Regions from separate parts of the Mesorhizobium sp. B2-6-1 genome, predicted to be linked through region 3. Evidence: predicted binding sites of a transcription regulator. Region 3 holds the regulator's gene; each other region holds the start of a gene.
What was found. Region 3 encodes LexA, which represses DNA repair genes until DNA is damaged. Its sites were predicted from a motif close to TGTTCNNNNTGTGTTCNG; they were not measured.
Positions count from the first base shown of each region.

Region 1: dinB (DNA polymerase IV) is a predicted target of LexA. The motif match lies at 6,306-6,323, and genes of this name have one in related genera.
Region 2: FJ443_RS01015 (DNA recombination protein RmuC) is a predicted target of LexA. The motif match lies at 4,204-4,221, and genes of this name have one in related genera.
Region 4: FJ443_RS01645 (YifB family Mg chelatase-like AAA ATPase) is a predicted target of LexA. The motif match lies at 1,948-1,965, and genes of this name have one in related genera.

Region 1 is NZ_VFUH01000003.1:431,273-438,808, reverse strand. Features, by position in the region: gene FJ443_RS09870 (DUF1330 domain-containing protein) at 46-372, opposite strand; gene FJ443_RS09865 (helix-turn-helix domain-containing protein) at 549-1,241, shown strand; gene FJ443_RS09860 (transcriptional regulator) at 1,329-1,514, opposite strand; gene ada (bifunctional DNA-binding transcriptional regulator/O6-methylguanine-DNA methyltransferase Ada) at 1,638-2,717, shown strand; gene FJ443_RS09850 (hypothetical protein) at 2,730-2,960, shown strand; gene FJ443_RS09840 (methylated-DNA--[protein]-cysteine S-methyltransferase) at 3,246-3,791, shown strand; gene FJ443_RS09835 (2OG-Fe(II) oxygenase) at 3,788-4,531, shown strand; gene FJ443_RS09830 (dihydrofolate reductase family protein) at 4,685-5,272, opposite strand; gene FJ443_RS09825 (helix-turn-helix domain-containing protein) at 5,413-5,829, shown strand; gene FJ443_RS09820 (hypothetical protein) at 5,974-6,210, opposite strand; gene dinB (DNA polymerase IV) at 6,352-7,536, shown strand, end outside.
Region 2 is NZ_VFUH01000001.1:196,111-203,646, reverse strand. Features, by position in the region: gene dapE (succinyl-diaminopimelate desuccinylase) at 1-779, shown strand, start outside; gene FJ443_RS01040 (transporter) at 785-1,414, shown strand; gene truA (tRNA pseudouridine(38-40) synthase TruA) at 1,402-2,151, opposite strand; gene FJ443_RS01030 (N-acetyltransferase) at 2,175-2,681, opposite strand; gene fmt (methionyl-tRNA formyltransferase) at 2,678-3,613, opposite strand; gene def (peptide deformylase) at 3,620-4,150, opposite strand; gene FJ443_RS01015 (DNA recombination protein RmuC) at 4,254-5,540, shown strand; gene FJ443_RS01010 (GFA family protein) at 5,560-5,964, opposite strand; gene FJ443_RS01005 (cation diffusion facilitator family transporter) at 6,088-7,041, opposite strand; gene FJ443_RS31025 (hypothetical protein) at 7,116-7,439, shown strand.
Region 3 is NZ_VFUH01000005.1:164,531-172,066, forward strand. Features, by position in the region: gene gltX (glutamate--tRNA ligase) at 1-246, opposite strand, end outside; gene FJ443_RS13295 (ComEC/Rec2 family competence protein) at 350-2,800, shown strand; gene lexA (transcriptional repressor LexA) at 2,794-3,537, opposite strand; gene FJ443_RS13305 (TetR/AcrR family transcriptional regulator) at 3,875-4,666, shown strand; gene kynU (kynureninase) at 4,663-5,910, shown strand; gene kynA (tryptophan 2,3-dioxygenase) at 5,974-6,810, opposite strand; gene FJ443_RS13320 (AMP-binding protein) at 6,807-7,536, opposite strand, start outside.
Region 4 is NZ_VFUH01000001.1:316,889-324,424, reverse strand. Features, by position in the region: gene FJ443_RS01650 (malate synthase G) at 1-266, shown strand, start outside; gene FJ443_RS01645 (YifB family Mg chelatase-like AAA ATPase) at 322-1,854, opposite strand; gene gshB (glutathione synthase) at 2,040-2,981, opposite strand; gene FJ443_RS01635 (GtrA family protein) at 3,055-3,429, opposite strand; gene FJ443_RS01630 (glycosyltransferase) at 3,434-4,444, opposite strand; gene FJ443_RS01625 (GtrA family protein) at 4,608-6,404, shown strand; gene FJ443_RS01620 (EAL domain-containing protein) at 6,558-7,536, shown strand, end outside.

The DNA.
Region 1 (7,536 bases), on a different contig from region 3:
GTTGCTCGGAGAGCCCGAAAGCGATGCGACGGATGGAGGAAAGCTTCATCCCTTCGGCAGATACGGGATCGTCCCCGCCAGGTCGGTGTTGTCGATCATCTGGAAGCGGCTGTCGCTACCGTCCTGACGGGCCGAGACGAAGGGCGCGTAGGCCGGATCGTTGGCGAAGGCGCGCGCCGCCGCTTCCGACGGGAATGCCATCAGCGCGATCAGAGTGGTGTCGAGCGGCTTGCCTTCAAGCGTCTTCACATTGCCGCTGCGCGACAGATACTTGCCGCCATGCTTGTGGACGAGGTCGTGCACCGATGCGGCGTAGGCCGGCATCCACTGCGGGTTCTTCACCTTGATGTCTGCGATTACGTAGGTGGTCATGGTCTTCTCCCTGTACGGCGCACAGGGGAGATCCCCGCGGCCGGTCAAAGGGCTCGCATGGCAGGGCCGGCGCCGGCCAGTCCGCGATCTGTACCGGGCCGGTACAGTTTCCGTACTGGCCGCTTCCTTCATGAAGGCCTAATGTTCAGCCCAGTTTCGAGGGAGGACGTCGGATCATGGCCCAGCACGGATACAAGCAGTTCTGCCCGCTATCGATGGCCGCCGAGGTGCTGTGCACCCGCTGGACGATGGTGCTGATGCGCGAATTGGTGGCGGGTTCGACCCGTTTCAACGACCTGCGCCGCGGCGTTCCCAAAATGTCGCCCAGCCTTCTGTCGCAACGGCTGAAAGAGCTCGAGCTCGCCGGGATCGTCGAGCGCAAGGAGGTGCCGGGCGAGAAGGGCATCTCCGAATACCGGCTGACGGAGGCCGGCCGGGATTTGCGCCCCGTCGTCGAGGCGATGGGCTTTTGGGGACAGAAATGGGTCGAGTCCCGGCTGTCCCTCAAGAACCTCGATCCGTCGCTGCTGATGTGGGACATGCGGCGCAATCTGAACCCCTCGCCGCTGCCCGACGGGCGCACCGTGATACAATTCCTGTACCAGGAGCTGCCGGCGTCCAAACGGTCGTGGTGGCTGATCGTCGAAAAGCATGGCGAGGTCGATCTGTGCTGGTACGATCCGGGCTTCGATATCGACCTCTACGTCTCGACCGACCTGCACACGATGACGGCGATCTGGATGGGATTGATCACCGTCGAGAAGGCCGGCGCGAAGGTCGCCTTGACCGGAGATCAGCACATCGCAAGGAAGATGCAGACCTGGCTCGGCCTCAGCCCGTTCGCGGTCGAGCCCAAACGGGCGGCGTAGAAACGAGGGCTCGGGGAACAGCGATCGGGCACCGGGAGCGGCGGCTTTCGCCTTTCGCGACAGGTTGAATGTGTGAGTGAATAACCTTCAACGGGATGTGGGTGCTTCGATAGGGTAGTGCTTATCCTCATAAGCGTCGATCAAGGTCGCGAGAACATCAAACCGGTAATCGCCAAGAGAGCCGATTTCCGGCTCGTTCTCGAAATATTGGATGATTTCGGCAATCGCCCGATCGTAATCGGCCTCGGTCTTAAGGGGTCGAATGTTTTCCATCACACCTTCTCCGGATCAATCTTGTCATATCCTTTGTGTGTCCCGACGAATACGCTCGCGTCCACCTCTCAATTGGCAGGAAACGGGTGGCGACGCGGGTCGTCTGCGGCTTCAATGCCGGCCATGTTCATCACCCTTGCCAAGGATCTCAAACCCGCGCCGCTGCCGGCCGCCGACGATCCGCGCTGGACGCAAGTCGTGGCGCGCGACAAATCGGCCGATGGCAGCTTCTGGTATTCGGTGGCCACGACCGGCGTCTATTGCCGGCCCTCCTGCCCGTCGCGGCGCGCCAACCCGAAGAACGTGCAGCTCCACGACACGCTGGACGAGGCCAGGGCAACCGGCTTTCGCGCCTGCCGGCGCTGCAATCCCGACGGACCTTCGCTCGAGGCCGGCAACGCCGCGATGGTGGCCGAGGCCTGCCGCAGGATCGAACAGAGCGAGGAAGAACCGTCGCTCGGTGAACTGGCCGCCGCCGCCGGCCGCAGCGCCGGCTATTTCCACCGCACCTTCAAGGCCGTTACCGGCCTGACGCCGAAGGACTACGCGGCCGCCCGGCGCGCCGAAAGGGTGCGCCGGGGCCTGGAAGACGGCGCCAGCGTGACAGCGGCGATCTACGATGCCGGCTTCAATTCGAGCGGACGCTTCTATGAGAAGTCGGCCGGCATGCTCGGCATGACGCCGACGCGCTACCGCGCCGGCGGCGCCAGCGAGGAGATCCGCTTCGCCGTCGGCGAATGCTCGCTCGGCGCCATCCTTGTCGCATCGAGCAGGAAGGGCGTCGCCGCGATCCTGCTCGGCGACGACCCGGACGCGCTGGTGCGCGACCTGCAGGACCGTTTCCCCAAGGCGCGCCTGATCGGCGCCGACCGCGATTATGAGGCGCTCGTCGCCCGCGTCGTCGGTTTCGTCGAGGCTCCAAGGCTTGGTCTCGACCTGCCGCTCGACCTGCGCGGCACCGCGTTCCGGCAGCGCGTCTGGCAGGCCCTGCGGGACATCCCGGCCGGCCGCACCGTCTCCTATGCCGAGATAGCAGGGCGCATCGGCGCGCCGAAGGCGACCCGCGCCGTTGCCGGCGCCTGCGCCGCCAACGCGCTCGCGGTCGCCATTCCCTGCCACCGCGTGATCCGCAAGGACGGCGCCCTGTCCGGCTACGCCTGGGGCGCGGAGCGCAAGCGCGCGCTGCTCGGCCGCGAGACCTGAGGAGGAGCGGCAATGGGCGCGATGGCAAGGTCTTCCACCACCGATGCGGACATTGGGATCCCCCATCGCGGCGCCGTCAGACGCGCCAAAGATGCGCGGTCGCTGGTGATGGCTGCGCTCGGGGAGCTTGTCGAGAGCGGCAAGGCCGAGTGGAGCCGTGGCGCGACCGGCGAGATCGAACTGCGGCTGTTATCAGGCGAGGTTTTTTTGCTTGGCGAGGTTGCTGTCATTCGTATCGCATAAATCAGCGCTCTACGGCGCCCCCCTCTGTCCTGCCGGACATCTCCCCCACTTGGGGGGAGATTGGCTGTCACAACCGCCTTCGCCAATCTACGACGTTGCAGGAATGAGTGGGACGCCGAAATTGCCAATCTCCCCCCTCGTGGGGGAGATGTCCGGCAGGACAGAGGGGGGCGCCGTAGGGTACTTACCTCCGCACCGTTCCGGAAATTGAATTTGAAAGCAAGCATCGGAGTGAGGAACGGAAGGCACGCGGCTAGGGTTCAGGCACACAGAAGGAGTGAAGCAATGAACCTCATGCAAACCCACACGCCGGCGACAGCCTCCGGCGCCGACACCATCACCTACGCCATCGCCCAATCCGCGATCGGCAAAATCCTCGCCGCGCGCGGTTCCCTCGGCGTCTGCGCCATCCTGATCGGCGACGACGCAGAGGCGCTGGCGCAGGACCTCGCCAGCCGCTTTCCCGGCAAGATGCTGGTCGAGAACGAGACCGCCTTGCATGACGATCTCGCAGCGATAGCATGTTTCATCGAAACGCCCGCCGCCGGCCTGGACCTGCCGCTCGACATCAGCCGCGGCACGCCGTTCCAGCAAAAAGTTTGGGGCGAGCTTCGCAGCATCCGCCGCGGAGCAACCATCACCTACGCCGCCCTTGCCCAGCGTCTCGGCCGACCGAACGGCGCCCGCGCCGTGGCGACGGCCTGCGCCGCTAACGCGATCGCGCTCGGCATTCCCTGCCACCGCGTCGTCCGCGCCGACGGCACGCCCTCCGGCTACCGCTGGGGCACTGAGCGCAAGCACGCTTTGCTGGACAAAGAGGTCGCGATATGACCGCCCATGCCAGGGTTGCGGCATCGGTGGTGAAAGCCGCCGAGGAACGGGTTGCCGCTTACGACTGGCCAGCCCTAGGCGCCGAACTCGACGGCTTCGGCTGTGCCGTGATGGAAAAGCTGCTCACGCCGCAGGAGTGCCGGCAACTCGCCGGGCTCTATCCGCATGAAGAACATTTCCGCAGCCATATCCACATGGCCAGGCACGGCTTCGGCAAGGGCGAATACCGCTATTTCCGCTACCCTTTGCCGGACCTGATCGGCGGGCTGCGCACGGCGCTCTATCCCAGGCTGGCCGAGGTCGCCAACCGGTGGAACGAACGCATGGGCATCGCCACGCGCTATCCCGAAACGCATGCCGCCTTTCTCGAACAGTGCCACGCCGCCGGCCAGGTCAGGCCGACGCCACTTCTGCTGCAATATGTGCCCGGCGACTTCAACTGCCTGCACCAGGACCTCTATGGCGACCTCGCTTTTCCGCTGCAGGTGGCGGTTCTGCTTTCAGAACCCGGCGAGGATTTCACCGGCGGCGAGTTCGCCCTGACCGAACAGCGGCCGCGCATGCAGAGCCGGGTGGAAGTGGTGCCCTTGCGCCAGGGCGATGCCGTCTCCTTCGCCGTCCACAATCGGCCGGTGCAGGGCACCAAGGGCAATTACCGCGTCAATCTGCGCCACGGCGTCAGCCGCCTGCGCTCGGGCATGCGGCACACGGTGGGCATCATTTTTCACGATGCGAAGTGAATTGATGAGGTCAAGGTATTGACCAAGAGGTACATTGAGGCGCGTCTTGCCTTCTCCCCCTGGAGGCGAAGGCAGAACCGCGCTTGGTGCTGCATCGCCGACTGCCATGCCCAAGCTCAACGGCAGGCATGATATCAGTGCAATGCCTTTCGATTAGCCGGCCGGCGCGTAGCGGCTCACCACCATGCCGCTCGCATAGGATTTCGAGCCGAGCAGCCGCAGCCTGCCGAACCCGCCTTGGTCGAAGATGCGGCGGCCGGCACCCAGCACGGCCGGGTTGATGAACAGCTGGAACTCGTCGACCAGCCTGGCCGCGATCAGCGCCGAGGCGAAGCCGGCGCCGCCGAACACCGCGATGTCGCCGCCCTCACCCCTCTTCAGCAAGTCGATCTCCCGCGGCAGGTCGCCGCTGACCACTGTCGTGCCCTCCCATCGCGAGGCCTTGAGCCTGTCGCTCGGCACCACCTTCTTCGCCTCGACGATGCGCTGGGCGAAAGCGTAAAACGGGTCGCGCGGATATCTCTTCGCCGCATTGCCCCAATGGGCGAGGTAGCCTTCCTCGGCCATCTTACGGCTCAGGAGGATGGTATCGATGCCGGCGAAGACGGCGTTGAAGTCCCGCTTCAGCTCCTCGTCCCAGGCGCTGTCGTCGCCCCATTCCCAGAGCTGCCAGCGATGATCCGCGTCGGCGCCGACAAAACCGTCGACCGACATCTGCATCTGGAGGATCAGCTTTTTCATTATGGTTCTCCCAGTCAAGGGCCGAGCGGCTCGTTTTACCCGTCCGGCCGGCACGGTTGCCGATGGTTTACATTTGGAACTATTGACCTGAGATGAAAACGATGTCAATAGTAAAGCGATTTAAAAATGGAACCATACACATGTCGACACGGGACCGGTCTGGCTGCCCCATCAACCTGTCGCTCGAACTGCTCGGCGACCGCTGGACGCTGCTCATCATCCGCGACCTGGTCTTCGCCGGAAAAAAGCACTTTCGCGAATTCCTGCAATCCGATGAGGGCATTTCCTCGCGTACGCTGGCCGAGCGCCTCCAGACATTGCAGGACGAAGGCATCCTCACCCGCAGCGGTGATCCCACGCATGGCCTGAAGGCGATCTATCGCCTGACCGAGGCCGGCATCGACCTTGTGCCCGTGCTGGCCACGCTCGGCGCTTGGGGCAGCAAGCACCGCAAGGCCGACGATGATCTGGCAAGGATCGCCGATAAGCTCGCTGCCGACGGCGAGCCGGCGCTGGAGCGCCTCAAGCAGGCGCTGCGGGCGGAGCATCTCGGTTGATGGATGTCGCTAAGGCGGCCTCGGGGACAACGACCCGCACAGGCAACGCGCCTCAGAAAGCGCGTCACGGCCCTCTATTCGGAATAGCGCAAAAACAAGCGATTGGAGCGGTTGCGTGATGCATTGCAGCACGCCGGCGGCGAGCTATGGCGTGCGCAATATGTCGGCGCCCGCCTGCTCATCGAACAGCACGGCGCAGCCGCACTGCAGCGCGACTTCACTCAGCGCATTCGCGACCGTTTCGTCGGCCGAGACGAAATCGCCGGTCAGCACCCGCAATTCCTCCACGGCCTTGGCCATCGAAACCAGCCGCCCCGCGGCGCGGTCGGTCGAGCAGGCGTTGACGACGCAAACCAGATCGATCATTTCAAAGTTGCCCATGCCAGCCTCCGCACGCGGCGCCCTTCGGCCGTCAACGCGATTGTGAGCGACAATGTTCCGGCGGATCGCGACCTCGCTTGACAGCGAGCAATGTTTGTTCTCTTTATGTTCCATACTCTACAACGTCGCGAGGAACCGGGGATGGAGCCCACCATCCTGCATGCCGATCTCGACGCTTTCTACGCCTCGGTCGAGCAGCTTCTCGACCCGTCGCTGCGCGGCAAGCCGATCGCGGTCGGCGGCGGCGTCGTGCTCGCCGCCTCCTACGAAGCCCGCGCCTTCGGCGTGCGCGGCGGCATGCCGGGGCGCAAGGCGCGCGAGCTCTGCCCGCAGTTGATTTTCGTCGGCGGAAATTTCCGCGACTACCAGCGGCTCGGCGACGCCGCGATGAAGGTGCTCGACGATTTCACGCCGCTGGTCGAGCGCATCTCCATCGACGAGGCCTTCGCCGATGTCGCCGGTTGCACGCATCTGTTCGGCCAGCCGCGGGAGATCGCCTCGACCATTCGCAGCCGCGTGCGAAGCGAACTCGGCCTGCCGATCTCGATCGGCGTGGCGCGCACCAAGCACCTGGCCAAGATCGCCTCGCAGGTGGCCAAGCCCGATGGGCTGGTGGTGGTCGAGCCCGGCACGGAGATCGCCTTCCTGCATGACCTGCCGGTCTCCCTGATGTGGGGCGTCGGCCCGGCGACCAGCGCGCGGCTGGCCGAGATCGGCGTCCAGACAATCGGCGAACTGGCCAGGACGCACAGCGGCGCGCTGGCGCGGCTGCTCGGCCCTGCCGCCGGCGAAAAGCTTGCCGCCTTGTCGTGGAACCGCGATCCGCGCAAATTGGAAACACGTCGCCGCGCCCATTCGGCCGGTGCCCAGTCGGCGCTTGGCCGCAAGCCGGCACTGGAATGCGTCTACATCCCCGTCCTGCTGCATCTGGCCGACCGGGTCGCCAGCCGGCTGCGCGCCAAGGCGCGCCCCGGCCGCACGGTGACGGTGCGCGTGCGCTTCGCCGACCTCAGCGCCGTCACCCGCTCGATCACGCTCGACCAGCCGATCTCGGCGACGGTGATGCTGGCCGAGATCGCGACAGACCTGGTGCGGGGCGTGCTTGCCGATCATCCGCATGACAGGACGATTTCGCTGCTGGCGATCTCGGTCTCGCATCTCGAGGAAAGTGCCGAATTGCAGCTCGAACTGCCGCTCGGCCTCGCCGACGAAAAGCGCCGCCCCGGCACCAGGAAGGGCCTCGCACGCTTCGGCGCCGACCGCGCCATCGACAAGATCCGCGAGCGCTTCGGCAAACAGGCCGTCGGCTACGGCACCGTGGCGCTG
Region 2 (7,536 bases), on a different contig from region 3:
GCGACGAGGAAGGCCCGGCCATCAACGGTACCACGAAGCTGCTCGAATGGGCGGCTTCCAGGGGCGAGAAATGGGATGCATCGATCGTCGGCGAGCCGACCAACCCGGCTGCGCTCGGCGACATGATAAAAATCGGCCGGCGCGGCTCGCTGTCGGGCGACGTCATCGTCAATGGCCGCCAGGGCCATGTCGCTTACCCCTTGCTTGCCGACAATCCGGTACGCGGGCTGATGAGCCTGATCGATGCTTTGCTGCATCCCGTCTTCGATGAGGGCACGAAGGATTTCCAGCCGACCAATCTGGAGGTGACATCCATCGATGTAGGCAACCCGGCCACCAACGTCATTCCAGCCAAGGCAACCGCCACCTTCAACATCCGCTTCAATGACAGCTGGACCGCCGAGACCATACAGGCCGAAATCCACAACCGTCTCGACCAGGCGGCGGGCCGCAGGAAATATCGGCCCGGCAAGGAGATGCCGGTCGACTACGAACTCGTCTGGCGCGACCGGCCGAGCCATGTCTTCCTGACCCGCGACGACAGGCTGATCGAGACGTTGAGCGGCTCGGTCAAGGCGGTGGTAGGCAGAGAACCGGCGCTATCCACCTCCGGCGGCACCTCGGATGCGCGCTTCATCAAGGACTATTGCCCGGTGGTCGAATTCGGCCTGGTCGGCAAGACCATGCACATGGTCGACGAGCGCGTTGCCCTTGCCGATCTCGAGACGCTGACGCAAATCTATCAGCGCTTCATCGAAGACTGGTTCGGACAGGACTGAGCAGCATGCTTTCGGCGGACGAGACCCAAGTTTCGCTGACCGGCGCCTGGCGACTGATGCTCGGCAGGGCCGATGGCCTGCGTCTGCTCGACCTGTCTGCCGATGGTTTCTGGAATTCCTTTTTCGCCATCGTCGTCGCGGCGCCGGCATTGATCGTCGGCTGGGTCGGCATCGCCAACGAGATCGGCGATCCCGATGCCTTCGCGGGCCGCTTCAGCATGCTGTTGCGGCTGGCGACAGTCGATATCGGTTCCTGGGTGCTGCCTCTGGTCGCACTCGCTCTGGTCGCGCCGCGCGCCGGCATCGGCGGCCGCTTCGTCCACTATGTCGTGGCCTCGAACTGGGCTTCGGCCATCACCGCCTGGCTGATGCTGCCGTCCGCGCTGATCAGGCTTTTCCTGACCTCGGCGAGCCAGATCTCCAGCCTTGTGTCGCTGCTGTTGTTCGCGCTGTCGATGGTGCTGACCTGGCGCATGACCAACGCGACCATCGGCAGGGGGGCCGCAATCGGGACCGCTGTCTTCGTTGGCATGTTCATCGCTTCGCTGATCGTGCTGTTCGGGCTGCAGGCGCTGCTTGGCATCACGGTTCCGGACACCGGAGCTCAGAGCCTTTCGGGACTCTATCCGGGATAATCGACGCCGATCAGAAAAAGCCCGTCGGGCGGCGCCACCTGGCCGCAGGCGGCGCGGTCGCGCGCCTCGAGCGCCGCCTTGAGATCGCCGGCCGTCCAGGCGCCTTCGCCGACGCGCTTGAGCGAGCCGACCATCGAGCGCACCTGGTTGTGCAGGAAGGAACGCGCCGAGGCTCTGACTTCGATCATGTCGCCCGAACGGCTGACGTCAAGACGGTCGAGCGTGCGCACCGGGCTCTCGGCTTGGCATTGCGTGGAACGGAAGGTGGTGAAATCGTGCCGTCCAAGCAGCACTTTGGCTGCTTCGTGCATGGCAGCGGCGTCAAGCTGCTTCGGCACCCACCATACCTTGCCCTTTTCCAGCGCCGAGGGCGCGCGCCGGTTGAGGATGCGGTAGAGGTAGTGACGGCCGATAGCCGAGAAGCGGGCATCGAAGCCGTCGACGACGGTCGTGGCTTTCAAGATCGCGATGCGATTGCCCGCGCCCTGCAGATGCGCGTTGACGGCATCGCGCACCTTGTCGTCCGGCCAGGCCTTGGCCAGGTCGACATGCGCCACCTGGGCCGTCGCATGCACGCCCGCATCGGTACGGCCGGCAGCGCGCAAGCGGACCTGCTGGCCGCAGAATTTTTCGATCGCCTGCTCGATCGCCTGCTGCACCGAAGGCTGGTCCGCCTGGTGCTGCCAGCCGGCAAACAGGCTGCCGTCATATTCGATGTCGAGGCGAAAACGCGGCATGTCGGGCGGCTATACGCACTCGCCTAGGCGGCGAGTGCGGTGAAGGCCGAGGCGTAGACCAGCCGGCCGGTTTCGGGAGCGTCGCCCCAGGCCAGCGCCTGCAGCGCCTCGCCCTGGTATTCGCTCTCGAATCCTCCGGCGCGCGCGTGGCTGTAGCCGAAACGGCCATAGTAGGTGGGGTCGCCCAGCACCACGGCCAGCATCTCGCCGGCGTCGCGCAGGCGGATGTGAGCCTCGCGGATCAGCGCGCCGCCAATGCCGGTGCCGTGAAAGGACGGCTCCACCGCGAGCGGCGCCAGTGCCACCGCCGGGAAATCCTTGCCGCCGGTGCGGACGAAAAGACGCGAAAACAGGATGTGGCCAACCGCTTGCCCGTCTTCTTCCGCGACCAGTTCGACAACGGCGTCGCCGCCGGAGACCAGCGCGTCAACCAGCCCGGCCTCCGCCTGCTGGCCGAAAGCGTGTTCCTCGACGAGGCGGATGGCCTCGCGATCCCGCGGCGTCGCCGCGCGTATCGACATCATGCTCATGACAATTTCATTCCTTTTTCGATCTTGGTCCCGCGCAGGAATTCTTGCGCGGCGGCGGGCCTTCCGCCCGCCCGTTGAACTTCGACCAGCCGGATCGCGCCCGCTCCGCAGGCGACCGTCAGGCGGTCGTCGAGAATTCCTCCCGGCTCGCCCACACCTTGCGCAAGCGTCGAGCGAAGCAGTTTCAGCCGTTCCACCCGGCCACCAATTTCAACCTCGCACCAGGCGCCGGGGAAGGGCGACAGGCCGCGAATGTTATTGTGGACTTCGGCCGCGGGTCGCGTCCAATCCACGTGCGTCTCGGATTTACCGATCTTTTTGGCATAGGTCACCCCCTCAACCGCTTGGGCGGTGAACGCCAGGCTATTCCTTTCCAGCCGCGCCAGCGCTTCCACGATCAGTGCGGCGCTGACGCCCATCAATCGATCATGCAGATCGCCGGCGGTCATATCGGGTTCGATGACGCATTTTTCAACCAGCCCCACCGGGCCGGTGTCGAGGCCTTCTTCCATGCGCATGACCATCATGCCGGTTTCGCTGTCGCCCGCCATGATCGCCCGTTGGATGGGCGCCGCACCGCGCCACCGCGGCAACAGCGAGGCATGGCCGTTGATGCAGCCCAGTCGCGGCGACTCAAGAACCGCCCTGGGCAAAAGCAGGCCATAAGCCACGATCACGCCGATATCGGCTTGCAGCGCGCGAAAAGCTGCCTGTTCGGCCTCGCCCTTGAGCGACGTCGGCGTGCGCGTCTCGATGCCCAGCCGTTCCGCCTCGCGCTGTACCGGCGACGGCGTCAGCTCAAGGCCGCGCCGGCCGGCGGCTCGCGGCGGCTGCGTGTAGACGGCCGCGACCTCATGTCCGGCATCGGCAATTGCGCGCAATGTCGGCACCGAAAACTCCGGCGTGCCCATGAAAATGACGCGAAGGGGCATTGTCCCCTATCCCACCAGCTTGCCCGGAGCCTTGTCCTTGGCCAGCTTCTTGAACTTCTTCACCACCATGTCGCGCTTCAGCTTCGAAATGTGGTCGATGAACAGCACGCCGTTGAGATGGTCGATCTCATGCTGCAGGCAGGTTGCCATCAGCCCCTCGGCCTCCGTTTCCTGCAGCTTGCCATCGCGGTCGAGATACTTGATCCGCACGGAAGCCGGGCGTTCGACCTCGGCATAATAGTCGGGAATCGACAGGCAACCTTCCTCGTAGACGGAGCGCTGGTCGGCGCTTTCCAGGATTTCGGGATTGATGAAGACATGCGGCGCCGGCGTCTCGTCCTCCTTGGCGAGGTCGATCACCAGCATGCGCAGCGGCTCGCCGATCTGGATCGCGGCCAGCCCGATGCCGGGCGCGTCATACATGGTCGCCAGCATGTCGTCGGCCAGTTTGCGCAAGGGCGCGTCGACGCGCTCCACCGGCTTGGAAACCTGGCGCAGGATGGGGTCGGGAAGAATGATGAGCGGCTTGATCGGCATGGCGTCTCACCTAAGACCTTGAATAAAGGGCGTCAACCGGTACGCCGGGGGATCGTTCACGTTTTGATCTGTGCTGGCCGGCCGAATCGTCTATGCTGTGTGCATGAACGACCTGACATCCATCCTTTCGGAACCTGTCGCCCGGCTTGGCGCGACCACGATCACGCTCGGCCATGCGCTGGCGTTCGGGGCCTTTGTGTTTCTTGGCCTGTTCGTGGCGCTTGTCGTCGCGCTGTGGCGCTCGGCCAAGGCGCGCGCCGTGGCCGCTGCCGAAGCCGCCGACCATGCCCGCGACGCCGAGGCGCGGATGGCCGGCATATTGCAAAGCCAAGCCGAGATGCAGGGCCGCATGGGCGCCATCGCGGAAGTCTTCGGCGCGCGGCAGGCGGAACTGACGCAATCGATCGGCCAGCGCCTCGATGCCATGACCGGCCGCCTCGGCCAGACCATGACCGAGCAAACCAAATCCACTCATGAGAGCCTGGCCAAATTGCAGGAGCGGCTGGCCGTCATCGACACCGCGCAAGGCAACATCCAGTCGCTCGCCGGCCAGGTCGTGCAATTGCAGGCGATCCTCTCCAACAAGCAGACGCGCGGCGCCTTCGGCCAGTCGCGCATGGAAGCGATCGTCGCCGACGGTCTGCCGCACGGCGCCTACGAGTTCCAGGCGACCTTGTCCAACGGCAGCCGTCCCGATTGCCTGGTGAAGATGCCCAACGGCGCGCCGGCGCTTGCCGTCGACGCCAAGTTTCCGCTGGAAGCCTGGAACGCCATCCGCGCCGCCGAAGGCGCCGAACAGCAGAAGGTCGCGTCGCAGGCCTTCCGCCGCGACATCGAGGTGCATGTCCGCGATATCGCGGATAAATATCTGATCCAGGGCGAGACGCAGGATACCGCCTTCATGTTCGTGCCGTCGGAATCGGTGTTTGCCGAGATCCACGAAAATTTCGAGGCGGTGGTGCAGAAGGCGCACCGCGCCCGCGTCGTCATCGTCTCGCCGTCGCTCCTGATGCTGTCGATCCAGGTCATCCAGGCGATCCTGAAGGATGCCCGTATGCGCGAGCAGGCACACCTGATCCAGGGCGAGGTGATCCGGCTGATGGAGGATGTTTCGCGCGTCGACGAGCGGGTGCGCAAATTGCAGGGCCATTTTGCCCAGTCGGCCAAGGATATAGACGACATCCTCGTCTCGACGTCGAAGGTGACCAAACGCGGCCAGAAGATCGAAGCTCTGGAGTTTGGGGCGCAGCCCGGAGGCGATGCCGACCCTGACATGGCGTCACCAGCCCCTGCGAAGCCGGAACCTGGCCCGCGCGTTGTCGATTCCCCACGCGTTGCCGATTCAAAGACCGGCCAGCTCAGGCTGAGGGTCGTCGAAGGCGACGAATGAGGCGCCGCATCGGACGGCGCTACTGCTCCTCCACTGTGGTCATGCCGTGAAATTCAGGTAGCCAGTGAAGCGCCGAGCGGTGCCATTTTTGCAGTGTCGGAATCAAATCCTGGCGTTGCCGCGCGGTTCCCACTCGAATGCCGTAGACCTTTGGGCCATCTCCGACCGACGTGGCGTAAAGGTGCGAACCGCAGTCGGCGCAAAAGGCCTGGACGCGCTTGGCGCCGCTTGCCACGGTCTTGATGTAGACCTTCGGTGTACCCTTTGTGATCCGGTAGTGATCTTCAGGCGCCGGAACGGTGACGCGAAAGGCCGTACCGGTCAACTGTTGGCAATCGGTACAATGGCAGATCGAGGTCTTTTCCGGTTCGACCTCCGCCTCATAGGTGATGGCACCACAATGACAGCCGCCGTCGATCTTCATAATCAGTCCTCCAAAACTCGATCGGCTGATTTTAGCGGCGCAGCGTCGCAAGGCAACGACGCGACGCTGGTCCAAGACATAATCCCGAGGAGTGGAATGTGGTTTCGAGACCTGCTCAAAACTCTACTCGGATGCCGATTCGATCAGCTTGCGGCGCTGTTCCCAGGTGCCTGTCGTCTGCGGCTTGACGAACAGCCGGGTGATCTCGGGCATTTCCTTCCTTAGCCGCGCTTCGAGGCGCTCGACGCAGGCTTCGATTTCCGGCGCGGACAGATGGTCCTCGAATTCGATGCTCAGGCCGGCAACGATTTCTTCCGGCCCCAGGTGGACCGTCAGGACGCCGTTCGCCCGCTGCACCGCCGGATCCTGCTGCGCGATCGCCAGCACTTCTTTCTGCACCGCGGGCGAAGCAGGCTCGCCGATGAGCAGCCCCTTGCTCTCGCGCGCCAGGAAGGCCGCCGTCGCCCCCAGGATCAGCGCAATGCCGATCGAGGCGGCGCCGTCCAGTTCCGGCATCTCGAAAATCTCCGCCGCCGATATGCCGGCAAAGGCGACGATCAGGCCGAGAAGCGCGGCACTGTCCTCGAACAGCACTGTGTAGACGCTTGGATCCTTGCTCGATTGTACGGCCTGCAGCCAGCCCTGCTGGCCCTTCTGCCGGCGGAATTCCCTCAGCGCCACCAGCCATGAACTGCCCTCGAACAGAAACGACAGGCCGAGCACGATGTAGTTGACCCTGACATTGGCGGCCGGTTCGGGCGCAATGATGTGCGTCACGCCTTCGTAGAACGATACGCCGGCGCCGAGCGCGAAGACGAGAAGCGCCACGATGAAGCTCCAGAAGTAGAGCTCGCGGCCATGGCCGAGCGGATGCGCGCGGGTGGCCGGGCGTGCGGCGCGATGCATGCCATAAAGCAGCAGGCTGCCATTGCCGGTATCGACCAGCGAATGCACGCCTTCCGAAAACATCGCCGAACTGCCGGTGAAGAGGGCTGCGGCGAATTTGGTCAGCGCGATCGCGAGATTGCCGGCGAGCGCCGCGTAGATGACCGTTCGAGAGCCGCCATGCCCCGCCATTGCTTCCCTGTCGTCCTGTCCGACACGCGAAGTCTAGAGCAATTGCAGGAAAAGTGGGAGCCGATTTCCTTGAGATGATGCTGCGGGCCTGCCGAAATTCCGCGGCGATCGCGACGCACCAACACCCGTCCGTTCAAGTCGCTGCGCGCCGGTTCGGATTCATAAGGCCGCCGAAACAGGTTGCCGGTTTTCGCGGCCGTGACCGCGAACGGCCCTTGCCTAGAGGCATTTCTCTTGTTTCACTTCACTTCCCGCAACTGGAGGAACGAATCATGGCAAAAGGTGCGATGAAGGCAGGCAAGGAGGCCCGCAAGCCAAAGAAGGACGCCAAGAAGCCGGCCGCTGCTCCCACGCTCAAGGCGCCGCCGGTCAAGGCAACGAGGCTCAAGGAAAAATAGTCGCGTGCCTCGGATGGAGTTCGCCGGCGGCGTTCGGAACACCGCCGGCAGTATGTTGATCGGGCGTTAAGACACCCTATATCTGGTGCGGGGACGA
Region 3 (7,536 bases):
CGGCGCGCGCTCGAACTGCGAGACGGCGTCGCCGTCCCAGGTGAGGCCGAGCCAAGTCAGTCCTTCGAGAATGGCTGCTGTCGCCGCATCGGTGGAGCGCTCGCGGTCGGTGTCCTCGATGCGCAGCAGCATCGTACCGCCGGTGTGCTTGGCGTAGAGCCAGTTGAAGAGCGCCGTACGCGCGCCGCCGATGTGCAGGTAGCCGGTGGGCGAGGGGGCAAAACGGGTGACAACCTTGTCGGACATACAACTCTCGGGAAACGTCTGGAGCGGGGTGCGGATCACACGCACTTTCGCGCGTCGCGCGTTCATGTAGCATAGGGTGTCGAGGGCGCAAGGGGCAGACCCGATGGCTGGAGCGGGCAGGGGCGCGGAGGAAGGCGAGGACGTCGTTGCCGGCGTCAGCGAACGCTCTTTTTTTGCCACGCCCGCGCCCGCCTCATTGCCGCTGGCGTTGTCGCCCCTACAGCAGCCGAGCAAGTCGCCGCCGGCGGATGTTTCCACGCCGCCCGGCATTCCCGCAGCCGGCGCGGCCGTGCGTCTGCGCCGTGAGTTCGGCCGTGCTTCATGGCCTCGTCTGCGCAACGGCGTGGCCAGAGCGTCCGAGCTCGAACTCGATCGGGGCATAGCCTTCCTGCTCGTGCCGGTGTTCCTGGCATGCGGATCGATCGCCTATTTTTCGCTGGCGGCGGAGCCGGGCTTTGCCAAGCCTGTCGCGGTCGCGATCCTGATGTCGCTGTGCGCGCTCGTTTCACGCTCATGGCCGAAAACGCATCTGTGCTTCATGGCGGCGCTGTTGTGCGCGCTCGGCATGCTCGCCGGCAAAGTCGAGACGTGGCGAGCGGGAACGCGGATGCTGGGCTCGGAAATCTCCACGCAAATCACCGGCCGCGTCGTTTCGGTCGACCAGATGGAGACCGGGCGCATCCGGCTGACCATCGATGTGACATCGACCGCGCGGCCGAAACTACTCTACGCGCCGGAGCGCGTTCGCCTTTCGGCACGCAAGGTGCCGGCTGAAGTGACGGCCGGTTCGCTCGTGACCGGCTATGCCAGGCTGTTGCCGCCGACCGGACCGGTGCGGCCGGACAGCTACGACTTTTCCTTCGACAGCTACTTCGCCGGCATAGGCGCCAGCGGCTTCTTTCTCGGCAACCCCAAAATCGTCTCAGCCGATGACAGGCCGCTGTGGGCCGCCCTTTCAGCCGCCATCGAGAGTGCTCGCGAAAGCATTGCCGACCATATCAGGGGCAGCATCGGCGGCGCCGAGGGCGAGATCGCCGCGGCGCTGATCGTGGGTGTGCGCGCCGGGATTCCCGACGAGATCAATGAAGCGATGCGACGCACCGGCATCTACCACATCATCTCAATTTCCGGGCTGCACATGGCGCTGGTCGCCGGCACGGTCATGGGTCTGCTGCGTGGCGGCTTCGCGCTGTTCCCGAATTTTTCCTCCCGCCGGCCGGTCAAGAAATACGCGGCCGCGGCGGCACTTTTCTCCATCGCCGCCTACCTCGTCATTTCGGGCGTCGTTGTCGCCGCCGAACGCAGCTTCATCATGCTGGCGGTGATGCTGATCGCCGTTCTGTTCGATCGGGCGGCACTCACCATGCGCAATCTGGCTATTTCGGCGATCGCCGTCATCGTGGTGTCGCCGCACGAGGTGGTAGGGCCGAGCTTCCAGATGTCCTTCGCCGCCACCGCGGCCCTGGTCGGCGCCTATGCCGGCTGGTCGGATCGCAAAGCCGACAAAGCGCGGACCCCGCCGCCGCAACGGACCTTGCCTGGCCTGCTGACGCGAAAATTGCTGCTGGCGACAGGTGGGCTGGCGATGACCTCGATTATCGCGGGAAGCGCCACGGCGCTTTTCGCCATCTGGCATTTCCAGCGCGTGTCGCCGCTCAGCCTGTTCGCCAATCTTGCCGTCATGCCGATCGTTTCGGTCGTGATGTTCCTTGCGGTTGCCAGCGCGCTGCTGATGCCGTTCGGGTTCGATGGACCATCCCTTTATCTGATGGGCAAGGGACTGACCGCGATGATCGCCATATCAGGATGGATCTCGCAACGCTCGCCGGTCGACGCGGTCGGGTTGATTTCGCAGCAATCCGTCCTTCTGGTGGCGATCGCCCTGGTCATCGCGACGATGGCCACGACATGGCTGCGGCTGGCGGCACTTCCCTTCGCGCTCGCCGGCCTGTTGACCGTCTCGGACACGCGCACGCCGGACGTGCTGATTTCGGAGGATGCCCGCCTGGTGGCGTTGCCGATCGGCGGCGGCGAGCTCGCGATCAACCGGGCGCGCCCGAACGAATTCACCGTCGATAATTGGAAACGCGCGCTGAAGTCCGAAACCATCGTTGCGCCGGAACTGTTCGACAGCGGAGACCGACAGTTCGACATCTTCGATCCCGCGCAACTTCCGGCGGGAGCGCCTTTCTATTGCTTCACGGGCCTGTGCATGGCCCGGCATACCTCGGGGGCGATCATCGCGCAGGTGGAGGATCGCAAGGACGCCTGGAGGGCCTGCTCCTATGCGGATCTGATCGTCATCAACGACCCCGCGGGCTACGATCCCTGCCACAATCCGCTGGTTCTCGTCATCACCAAGCGGCAGCTCGCTCGCAAGGGAAGTGCCGCCGTCTTCTTCGACCAGCAATCGGCGACGGCACCGGCACGGGTCAGCTTTGCCGTCGACAGGCCATATCGGCCCTGGCACGAACAGCGGAAATTCTCACGCGAGGCAAGGGGACTGCCGCCTTACCGTAAACCCGAAAAGCCCACCGCCGACCCCGCTCAGTAGCGCCTGATCAGGCCGACCAGCTTGCCTTGCACCTTGACCCTGTCCGGTCCGAAAATACGTGTTTCATAGGCCGGATTGGCAGCCTCGAGCGCAATCGAAGCACCCTTTCGGCGGAAGCGCTTCAGCGTTGCTTCCTCCTCGTCCACCAGGGCCACGATGATCTCGCCGGGACTTGCGGTGTCGGCATTGCGGATGATGACCGTGTCGCCGTCGAAAATGCCGGCCTCGATCATCGAATCGCCCTTGACCTCCAGCGCATAGTGTTCGCCGCCCATGATCATGTCAGGCGGCACTGAAATGGAATGCGTCTGATGCTGGATGGCGTCGATCGGCACACCCGCTGCGATGCGACCCATGACCGGGATCGACACCGCTGAAACCGCGTCGTCGTCATTGCCGGCAGCGGGCAGACGCGAAGACGTCGCCGGCTTGATCTGCCGGCTAGGGCTGCTGCCCTGTCCGAGGCTGCCCTGGATGACGCTCGGGGAGAACTTCTTTGCCGCGTTAAGACCCGGCGCGATCGAGTCCGGCAGGCGCAGCACCTCCAGCGCGCGCGCCCGGTTGGGCAGGCGGCGAATGAAGCCGCGCTCCTCCAACGCCGTGATCAGCCGATGAATTCCCGACTTGGAGGCGAGGTCCAGCGCTTCCTTCATCTCGTCGAAGGACGGCGGAATGCCGCTTTCCTTCAGCCGTTCATGGATGAACATCAAGAGTTCATGTTGCTTGCGCGTGAGCATGGCGGCCCCCAAAGGCATTGCACGAAGGGTCTGGAACCAGAATCAGAAAACAAACCCAGAACAAACACTATCTGTTCCAGTTGTGTTCCGCAACCATTTAAAGTTTAATGAATTTGTTAAGGCGACGGAAACGAAATGCCCTCCCGCAGCCAGCATCCTGCCAGCGCGGTCCGTCGTCAATGCGCTCCCGGGCCCTTTGAAACTATTTTGGTTAATGGCCTGTGGCCCGACCGGTCTCCACTCTTGGCACAAGCCTGCAAGCTGGGTGACCGGCAGGTGCGGGGTGCGTTTGGGCGGATTAGAAACCCCTGCGGCTCGTGAACGAAACGAAACCAAAATGCCAACTTCCGCCGGAAAACGGCCAGACACCACCACTGGTCGCGACGGGCTGCGTTCGTTCGTTCGCTTGACGAACCGTATAATAATGTACGGTTTTCGAAGAGGAACACCAATGACCACGCCGAAGCAGGCCGCGCGACGCGAACGGATAGAGGAGGCCGCCTATGCGGTGCTCCGGGAAGCCGGCTACAAGAGCGCCTCCCTGCTTGCTATCGCCAAGCGGGCATCGGCCTCGAACGAAACCCTCTACAACTGGTACGGCAACAAGCAGACCCTGTTTCGATCCTTGATCGAAGCCAATGCGGGAGAGGCAAGGAAGCTGCTGGAGGACGCCCTTCACCAGGCGCGCGATCCGCTCGAAACCCTGAACTTGCTCGGGCCAGTCCTGCTGACCCTCGTGACGGGCGACAAGGCGGTGGCGCTCAATCGCGCCGCGGCCGGCGACGTCAACGATACAGGCACGCTTGGCCAATCGATCGCGCAATTCGGCCGCAATACCATAATGCCGCTTGTTGGCGACCTGCTTCGAACCGCAAGTCGGGCCGGCCCGATCGCCTGTGACGATCCTGCCGAAGCCGCCGACATCTACATCAGTCTTTTGATCGGCGATCTCCAGGTTCGCCGGATCGTTGGGGTGCTCGAGGAACTGCCTCGGGCGGAAATCGAGCAAAGATCGAACCGGGCGTTCACCCTGTTCTTGCGCCTCTATGCGGCCAGCCCTTGCCCGGGCGGCAAAACAGCCGGCCCGTTTCCAGGGCGCTCTTCTCACCGAGGAACATCGCGACCATGAGCAAAATTCCCGATCTCGCAGCGATCGAGGCAATGGACACCGCGGATCCGCTGCGTGCCATGCGTGACCGCTTCACCTTGCCCCAGGGGGTGATCTATCTCGACGGCAATTCGCTGGGCGCCGCTTCGCCAGCCGTGTTCGGCGAGCTGCAGAAGGCCGCCACGCAGGAGTGGGCGCAGGATCTCATCCGCGCCTGGAACACCGCCGGCTGGTTCGACATGCCGGTCGAACTCGGCGACCAACTCGGGCGCCTGATCGGGGCCGCCGCCGGCCAGACGGTGGTCTGCGATACCACCTCGATCAACATCTACAAGGTGCTGCATGCGGCACTCGGGATGCGGCCGGACAGGTCAGTCATCATCGCCGAGGGGGACAGCTTTCCGACCGATCTCTATATGGCCGAAGGCGTTGCCTCGACGCGGCCGGGCACGGTGCTGCGGCTCGAGGGTGTCGATGCGCCGACCATAGAAGAACTGATCGACGAGCGGGTCGCGGTCATCCTGGTCAACCACGTCAACTACAAATCCGGGCAGTTACGCGACATGGCCGCGCTGACGCGGACGGCACATGATGCCGGCGCGCTGATCGTCTGGGATCTCTGCCATACCGCCGGCGCCTTGCCGGTCGAGCTCGACCGTTCGAACGCCGATTTCGCCGTCGGCTGCACCTACAAATATCTCAATGGAGGCCCAGGTGCCCCGGCCTTCATCTACGCGGCCGAGCGCCACCATGGCGATGTCCGCCAGCCGCTCAGCGGCTGGTGGGGCCATGCGCGGCCTTTCGCCTTCGAACAGGGTTTTGCTGCCGGCACAGGCATCCGCCGGTTTCTCTGCGGCACGCAGCCTGTGCTGTCGATGCGCGCGCTCAAAGGGGCCCTCGATGTCTGGAACGACGTCGATATGGCAGAGGTGCGCAGGAAGAGCATCGCATTGACCGATCTGTTCATCCAGCTCGTCGAGGCAAAATGCGGCGCCTACGGCCTCGAACTCGAAGGCCCGCGCGACGGCAATGAGCGCGGCAGCCAGGTGTCGTTCCTCCACCCGCATGGCTATCAGGTGATGCGGGCCTTGATCGAGCGCGGCGTGATCGGCGATTTCCGCGCGCCATCCACGATTCGCTTCGGCTTTACGCCGCTTTATGTCGGCTATGTCGATGTCTGGCAGGCTGTCGAGGTGCTGGAAGACATTTTGCGCACGGACGCGTGGCAGGAGGCGCGTTTCGCCGTCAAGGCGGCGGTGACTTAAGAGCCTGTCGCTCAGAAAAGCGCAGCGGGTTCGGGATAACGATATGCAGTCGGCAAAGCTACGTCAGAGCCGGGTGCGGACCTTCCACAGCTCCGGGAACAACTCCACCTCCAGCATCTTCTTCAGGTAGGACGCGCCCGATGTGCCGCCGGTGCCGCGCTTCATGCCGATGATGCGCTCGACCGTGGTGACGTGGTTGAAGCGCCAACGGCGGAAATAATCCTCGAAGTCGACCAGCTTCTCGGCGAGTTCGTAGAACATCCAGTAGCGCTGCGGGTCGCGGTAGATGGTCTGCCAGGCGACAAGGACCTCTTCGTTCTCGGTCCGCGTTTCGCGCCAGTCCGTACGCCTTGCGTCGGCGCCGATGTCGAAGCCGTTGCGGGCGAGCAGCAGCAGCGTCTCGTCGTAGAGCGACGGTTGCGCCAGAATCGCCTCCAGTTTCTCGCTGAGGTCCGGCCGGTGTTTGTGCGGTCCGAGCATTGCGAGATTGCGGTTGCCGGCCACGAACTCGATGGCACGGTACTGCCAGGACTGGAAGCCCGAGGACTGGCCGAGCGCATCACGAAACTCGGTGTATTCACTGGGCGTCATGGTGCGCAGCACGTCCCAGGCATTGTTGAGCTGCTCGAAGATGCGGGCGACACGCGAAAGCATCTTGAAGCTCGGTTCGAGACGGTCGGCGCGGATGGAGCGGATTGCTGCGCCGATTTCGTGCAGCGCGAGCTTCATCCAGAGTTCCGACGTCTGGTGCTGGATGATGAACAACATCTCGTCATGGGCTGACGAAAGCGGATCCTGCGCCTCGAGCACCTTTTCCAGATGCAGATAGTCGCTGTAGGACATGCGCTCCTTGAACGACATTTCCGCGCCCTCGGCGGACGGGTCGTAGGGCTTGCTCAATTGATCTTCTCCGCGCGCAGCCGGAAGCGCTGGATCTTGCCGGTCTGCGTCTTGGGCAAAGCGGCGATGAATTTTACCGAACGCGGATATTTGTAGGGCGCGATCATGGCCTTGACGTGATCCTGCAGACGCTTGACGGTCATTGCGTCTGGCGCCACGCCTTGCACGAGCACGACATGAGCCTCGACGATCTGACCGCGCTCGGCATCCTCGGCGCCAACCACCGCGCATTCGGCGACATCGGCATGCGCCAGCAGCGCCGCTTCGACCTCAGGGCCGGCGATGTTGTAGCCGGCACTGACAATCATGTCGTCGGAGCGCGCGGCGAAGTGGAAGAAACCGTCCTCGTCCTGCCAGAACGTGTCGCCGGTGAGATTCCACCCGTCGCGGACATAGTCGCTCTGCCTGGCATCGGCCATGTAGCGGCAGCCGGTCGGTCCCCGCACCGCGAGCCTGCCCGCGGTGCCGCGCGGCACTTCGCGCATTTCGTCGTCGACGACGCGCGCCTGATAGCCGCCAACGGCCTTGCCGGTGGAGGCAGGCTTCATGTCATCGAAGCGGTTGGAGATGAAAATATGCAGCATTTCCGTGGCGCCGATGCCGTCAAGGATCGGCTTTCCGGTTTTCTCAGTCCATTCCTCGAAGACCGGCGCGGGCAAGGTCTCGCCGGCCGAAACGGCGACGCGCAGCGACGATAAATCGGCCCCTTCGTCCATGGCCTTGAGC
Region 4 (7,536 bases), on a different contig from region 3:
CCTCGCAACACATCGCCAACTGGCTGCATCATGGCGTCTGCACGGCCGACCAGGTAATGGAAACGATGAAGCGCATGGCTGATATCGTCGACCAGCAGAACCAAGGCGACCCGCTCTACCGGCCGATGGCCGCCGATTTCGACGGCTCCGTCGCCTTCCAGGCCGCCTGCGACCTCGTCTTCAAGGGCCGCATCCAGCCCAACGGCTACACCGAGCCGGTGCTGCACGCGCGGAGATTGGAACTGAAGGCGAAGGGAGCGGCCTGAACCGGAGATTTGGAGCCGCCGGCGTTCCGTTCCCCTCCTCTCGAGCGAGAGCGCGCTACGCCGCCTGTGCCACCCGCTCCGAACTCATCCGGTAGGAGATCGCTTCGGCCAAGTGAATGCGGCCGACGGTCTCGCTGGCGTCGAGATCGGCCAGTGTTCTCGCCACCTTCAGCACGCGGTGATAGGCCCGCGCCGAGAAGCCGAGCTTTTCGCTGGCGTCCTTGAGCAGCGACAGGCCCGATGCGTCGGGCATGGCGATCTCCTCGATGACCGCCGGCGCGCAATGCGCGTTTGTGGTGGCGCTGGTGACGCCGAGCCGTTCGAAGCGCTCGCGCTGGAGGGTGCGGGCACGCGCCACGCGCAGCGCCACGTCGGCGCTCTTCTCCGCCCGGTCGGGCCGGATCAGGTCGCTGGCCGAGACCGCCGGCACCTCGATCCTGAGATCGATGCGGTCGAGCAGCGGTCCCGAGATGCGCGCCTGGTAATCGGTGCGGCAGCGTTCGCCGCGCAGGCAGCGATAGCCGGGCTCGCCGGCCATGCCGCAGCGGCACGGGTTCATCGCCGCCACAAGCTGGATGCGCGCCGGATAGGTGACGCGGTGGTTGGCGCGCGCGATCATGCAGTCGCCGGTCTCAAGCGGCTGGCGCAACGCGTCGAGCGTCTGCGGCGTGAATTCGGGAAATTCGTCGAGGAACAGCACGCCGTGGTGCGCAAGCGACACTTCGCCCGGCCGCGCCCGGATGCCGCCGCCGACCATCGCCGCCATCGAGGCCGAATGGTGCGGCGCGCGGAACGGCCGCCGGTCGGTCAGCTTGCCTTCGCCGAGCTCGCCGGCGACGGAGGCGATCATCGACACTTCGAGCAATTCCTTCGGCGCCAGCGGCGGCAGGATGGACGGCAGCCGCTGCGCCAGCATCGATTTTCCCGATCCGGGCGGGCCGACCATCAGCAGGTTGTGTCCGCCGGCCGCCGCTACCTCCAGTGCCCGCTTGGCGGTTTCCTGGCCCTTGATGTCGGCAAGATCGGGCAGGTCGCGCGCTGCGGCATGGATGCCGGCCTCCGGCCGCGACAGCACCTGTGTGCCGCGGAAATGATTGGCGATGGCGATCAGGCTGCGCGGCGCAAGTATGTCAAAATCTTTGCCGGCCCAGGCGGCTTCCGGGCCGCAGGCGAAGGGGCAGATCAGGCCCTTGCCTTCAGAATTCGCCCCAATCGCCGCCGGCAGGGCGCCGGCGACGGCGGCGATGGTGCCGTCGAGCGATAGTTCGCCAAGCACGACATAGCCGGCCAGCATGTCGCCCGGAATGGCGCCAAGCGCCGCCATCAGGCCGAGCGCGATCGGCAAATCGTAGTGGCTGCCCTCCTTGGGCAGGTCGGCGGGCGCCAGGTTGACAGTGACTTTCTTGGACGGCATCGACAGGCCGGAAGCATGCAGTGCCGCCTGCACCCGTTCGCGGCTTTCGGCCACCGCCTTGTCGGCCAGCCCGACAATATGCATGTTGACCTTGCCGGGCGCGATCATCACCTGCACGTCGACCGGCACGGCCTCGATGCCCTGGAAAGCAACCGTGCGAACCCGCGCCACCATGTCTTGCCCCCGGATCTGGGCTTGCCCCAAGCCTTTTGCAATCAGGCCGCGAAGGGCCTGGCCCGGAGACAATCACAATTCCTCGGCTAAATCAAGAACATTACAGGAACATGCAATCGCTGAAGTTGCAGCGCGATTGTCTCCGGTTGCAAAAACGGAACATGGTTAATACGAAATGAAAACGGCTACTTCCGCTTGGCCTCCACCGCGTCCCAGAACAGGCTGGCGATGTCGGCGCCGCCGAAGCGTTTGACTTCGCGTACGCCGGTCGGCGAGGTCACGTTGATCTCGGTCATGTAGTCGCCGATGACGTCGATGCCGACGAGGATGAAGCCGCGTTCCCTCAGCGCCGGCCCGATGCGGGCGCAGATCTCGCGTTCGCGCTCGGTCAGCTCGGTCTTCTCGGCGCGGCCGCCGACATGCATGTTGGAGCGGGAATCGTGCTCGGCCGGCACCCGGTTGATGGCCCCGACCGGCTCGCCGTCGATCAGGATGATGCGCTTGTCGCCCTTGCGCACGTCCTTGAGGTAGCGCTGCACGATGTAGGGCTCACGGAACAACTGGCCGAACATTTCGAGCAGCGAGGCGAGGTTGCGGTCGGCCTCCAGCAGGTGGAAGATGCCCGCTCCGCCATTGCCGTAGAGCGGCTTGACGATGATGTCGCCGAATTCCTTGCGGAAGGCGGCGACCTCCTGGGGATCCTTGGTGATCAGCGTTTCCGGCATCAGGTCGGAAAACTCGGTGACGAAGATCTTTTCCGGGCTGTTGCGCACCCAGGCCGGGTCGTTGACCACCAGCGTCCTGGGGTGGATGCGCTCCAGTATGTGCGTGGTGGTGATGTAGTTCATGTCGAAGGGCGGATCCTGTCTCAGCAGGATCACGTCCATCTCCGACAGGTCGGTGCGCACCTTCTCCCCCAGCGAATAGTGGCTGCCCTTCTCGTCGCGTACCTGCATCTCCTCGATGCGGGCGAACACCTTGCCGTCGCGCAGCGACAGCCGGTCGGGCGTGTAGTGGTAGAGCTGATGGCCGCGCCGCTGCGCCTCCAGCGACAGCGCGAACGAAGTGTCTCCGGCGATCGACACGGTGGAGATGTGGTCCATCTGGACGGCGATTTTCAGCTTCATGGCAGGTCCCCAGCACGGTCGATGAGAGAGCGATATAGGGGTCCCGGCGCCTTCTGCCAATCGGGCCACGCCGCTAGCGGTCGAAGACCAGCCTGGAATAGCCGAGAAAGGACAGCCCCATGGCGGCCAGCGAAGCGAAAGCAAGGGCGGCCAATGGCGGGGTTGTCGGCAGGACGACAAGGATGGCGCAGTAGACCAGATAGTTGGCGATGCTGGTGGCGATGCCGACGCTGCCATAGCGCGCGCCTTCCCGCACCAAGCCGCGGCTCGACGGCGAGAAGGTCAGATGCCGGTTTGTCTGCCAGGTGACACAGAGTGCAAAGCCGATGGACAGCATGCGGGCGCTGAAAGGGCCGAGCGGCGTGACCGCAAGCAGCAACCAGAGGGCGGCCGCGTCGGCGACGAAGCCGATGCCGCCGGCAAAGACGAAGCGGACGAGACGGCTCACCGCTTCATGCGGCGCGAGGCGTCTTGCCTGGGCCGGCCTTCGCGGCAGTCGGCTCGTTGGCGCGCTCGCGCCGCTCTATGCGGCCCGAAGGCATCGACAGGTAGAAGATGCGCTTCTGTTCGGCGCGGCCGCGCGACACCGAGTCGAGGATCACCCCAGTCACACCAGCCAGCATCGAGAGCAAGAGCAGGCCGACCGACAGCACCCATGTCGGCATGCGCGGCACCAGCCCGGTCTCGGCGAATTCGACCAGCACAGGCGCCATCAGGAACAGGCTCGACACCAGGAAGACCAGGGCGAAGGCGCCGAAGAAACGTAGCGGTTGCGTTTCCTTCATCAGCATGGCGAACATCCACAGGATCCTGGCGCCGTCGCGAAAGGTCGAAAGCTTCGATGACGAGCCGTCCGGCCGCTTGCCGTAATCGAGCGCGATCTCGCTGACGGGCAATTTGAGCTGCGAAGCATGAACCGACATTTCGGTCTCGATCTCGAAGCCGCCGGAGACGGCCGGGAAGCTCTTGACGAAGCGCCGGGTGAAGACGCGGTAGCCCGAGAAGATGTCGGTGAAATCGCTGCCGAACAGCCCTTTATAGAGGCTGTTGAAGACGCGGTTGCCGAAGGCATGGCCGGTCCTGCCGGCATCGTCGGTGACGCCGCGCCGGGTGCCCACCGCCATGTCGGAGCGCTCGGTCAGAAGCGTGTTGATCAATTGCGGCGCGTCTTCCGGCGCATAGGTGCCGTCGCCGTCGGCCATCAGGTAAATGTCGGCGTCGATGTCGGCGAACATGCGCCGCACCACATTGCCCTTGCCCTGGCGCGGTTCGCGCACCACGATGGCGCCGGCCGCGCGGGCCCTGAGCGCGGTCAGGTCGCGCGAATTGTTGTCGTAGACATAGATCGTCGCCAAAGGCAGCGTCTCGCGGAAGCGCCGCACCACCTCGGCGATCGTCAATTCCTCGTTGTAGCAAGGCAGCAGCACGGCGATGGCGGGTTCGTAGCGAAGCTCTTGCGGCATTTTCCTCTCCGGGTGCCTCGCCGCCACGCGCGGTTCGCGCCGAAAGTCAGGCGCATTCAGGCGGTTTTACTATTTATTGAAGCCGTTAAGGCTAGGTTTAAGGCCGACTTTACGAGTGTCGATTGGCCGAAAAAGCCCGGCATTCCTGCCAGAGGCGATGGGGATGAGCACAGCCAGCAACGGCGCTTCCACCTGGAAGGCCGACATAGCGTTTGCGTTGCTTGCCGCCTTGCTGCTGCTGGCGCTCGATCTCTATGCCGGATTCCCGCAACTGGCCAACCCGGCCGGCGACAATGACAGCCTGCTGCAACTGGTGGAGGTTCGCGACCTCCTGGCCGGCCAGGGCTGGTTCGACCTGCACCAGTACAGGATGGGGCTGGAGGGTGGCTTCGTCATGCACTGGTCGCGGCTGCTCGACGCGCCGCTGGCGCTCGGCATGCTTGCCCTGTCGGCCCTGACGGGCAGTGCCGCTTTGGGCGAGCAGGTCGTGCAGGTGCTTTGGCCTCTCCTGCAATTCTGGCTCGCGCTGTTCTCCATCATGCGCGCCGCGCGCGCTTTCGCCGGCGAGCACGCGGTCCTGCCCGCTGCGGTGGTCGGCGGAGCGGCCTTGTATTATCTCGGAATCTTCTCGCCCGGCGCACTCGATCACCACAATGTCCAGCTGATGCTGACCTTGGCCGGCCTGGCTTTGCTGCTCGAAGCACCTCGCCACCGGCCCGCCGCCCTGTTTGCCGGCGCGTGCGCCACGCTGGCATTGGCGATCGGCATGGAAAGCGCCCCCTATGCTGGAACCCTGGGCGCCATCGTCGCCCTGCTGTTCCTCGTCAGCGGTGGCGGCGAAAGGCTGATCGCCAGGGATTTTGGCTTGGGCGTCACCGCCGTCTCGGCCCTTGTTTTCATCACCACCATACCGGCGTCGGCATGGGGACAGACCCAGTGCGACACCTTCTCGACCGTGCAGTTCGTGGTTGCCGCGCTTGCCGGCGCCGGCCTTGCGGTCATTGCCTCATGGGGCGCCGCCAATGCGACGTACGGCCGTCGCCTGGTCTCGCTCGGCCTGCTGGCGTTCGTGCTTGTCCTTGTCGTGATGTTTCTGTTCCCGCAATGCCTGGCTGCCCCGTATGCCGGCCTCGACCCGCGCCTCCAGCAGATGTGGCTCGGTCATATCGACGAAGCGCAGTCGATATTCCAGCTCGTCGCGGCTGATCCGGCCAGAGCGGTGGCGCGCTTCGCGACGCCGCTGGTGGCGATCGTCCTGATGGCGCTGCGTCTCGGCAAGGGCGGCTGGCGGCGGCAGGACAGTCTCGTCGGCGCGCTGCTGGTGGTGGCTTTCCTGGTCAGCGCCTGGGAGGTCCGCGGCTCGACCTTCTCCATCGCCTTCGCGGTGATCCCGCTTTGCGCCTGGATTGCCAAATGGCGGCAGCGCGCCGAAAACAGTCCGTCCGGTGGCTCCGTGCTCCGTATGGCCGCAGCCTGGCTGATCTCGGTCAATGCGGTTTGGTCCAGCGCTGCCGAGGCGGCATCGAGCGCCTTCCAGACCGGTGCGGCCGTCACCGACGCCGGCATCGATGCACCTTGCAACAGCAAGGCCTCGTTCGCCGCGCTCGCCCGCATGCCTCACACCACGGTGCTGGCCATCTCCAATCTCGGCTCGCCGATCCTGGCCTTTACCGGTCATCGCGCGCTCGCTGGGCCCTACCACCGCAACGTCGCCGGAAACCTGCTCGTATTCGATGCCTTGCTGGGCTCGGCCACTGACGCGAAAGCCGTCGTGGCAAACCATCGCGTCGGGATTGTCGCGCTCTGCCGCGGCAATCCCGAAACCAGGCTTCTCGCAACCAAGGCGCCTGACGGCTTTCTGGCCGGGTTGATGCATGGCAGCGTGCCGGATTGGCTGGAACCGGTGGCGGAGACCCAGGGCGCGCCGCTGGAGCTCTATCGCGTTCGCCCCGCCGGCTGAGAATCCGCGTGAGCGACGACGCCGTTGAGCCCGGACGGCTTTGCGGAGGGCAACGCACTCCAGCGGCGAAAAATCGATTTTTCCGATACGTTTCCTAAAGGGTTTGCTGCCAGTCTCGGAAATAAATTCCGACTTCGAGAAACAGGGACACCGATGCAAACTTCGTTTGGCACCGGTCAGGCAAACAGGGAGAGCACGGATCTGGCATTCACCGATCCGTTGACCGGGCTTGGCAACCATCGCCGCTTCTTCGACAAGGTCGATCGCCTGATCAGCGACCGTGCCGACGATCCCGCGCCCTTCACCGTCGGCATTCTCGACCTTGATGGCTTCAAGCCGATCAACGATCTGTTCGGCCACAAAGCCGGCGACGACATCCTGATCCAGGTGGCGATGCGGCTGCGCGCCTCGATGGACGGTCATTCCACCGTCTGCCGCATCGGCGCCGACGAATTCGCCTTCCTCTACCCGCTGGTGTTCAGCGAGGAGGCGGCCGCCGAAAAGTCGCGCATGCTGATCGAAATCCTGTCGGCCCCGTATGATGTCGGCGAACGCACGGCGAGGCTGTCGGCCTCCGTCGGCTGTTCGCTGTTCTATTCCGGCGACGAGACCACCGAGATCCTCATCAACAAGGCCGAAACGGCGCTTTACCATGCCAAGCGGTCCGGCCGCGGGCGGGTCGTCGTCTACACACGCGAAATGGAAGAGGCGGCCAAGCGCGTCACCCGCATCGAGCAGGCGCTGCGCCGCGCCGTCTCGGCCGGCGAGGTGGAGCCGCATTTCCAGCCGATCGTCGACCTCACCACGCGCCGCACCATCGGCTTCGAAACGCTGGCGCGCTGGACCGACCGCGATCTCGGCTCGGTGCCGCCGACCGTCTTCATTCCGATCGCCGAGGAGCGCGGCATCATCGGCCCGCTGTCGCAGCTGGTGCTGCGCAAGGCGACCGAGGCGGCGAGAAGCTGGCCGAAGGACCTGTTCCTGTCGTTCAACCTGTCGCCCTCGCAGCTCGTCGACCAGAACACCGGCCTGCACATATTGGCGATCCTCGATCGCACCGGCTTCGATCCGCGCCGGCTGGAGATCGAGATTACCGAGACCGGCCTGATGAACGATCCGGCCTCGGCCGCGC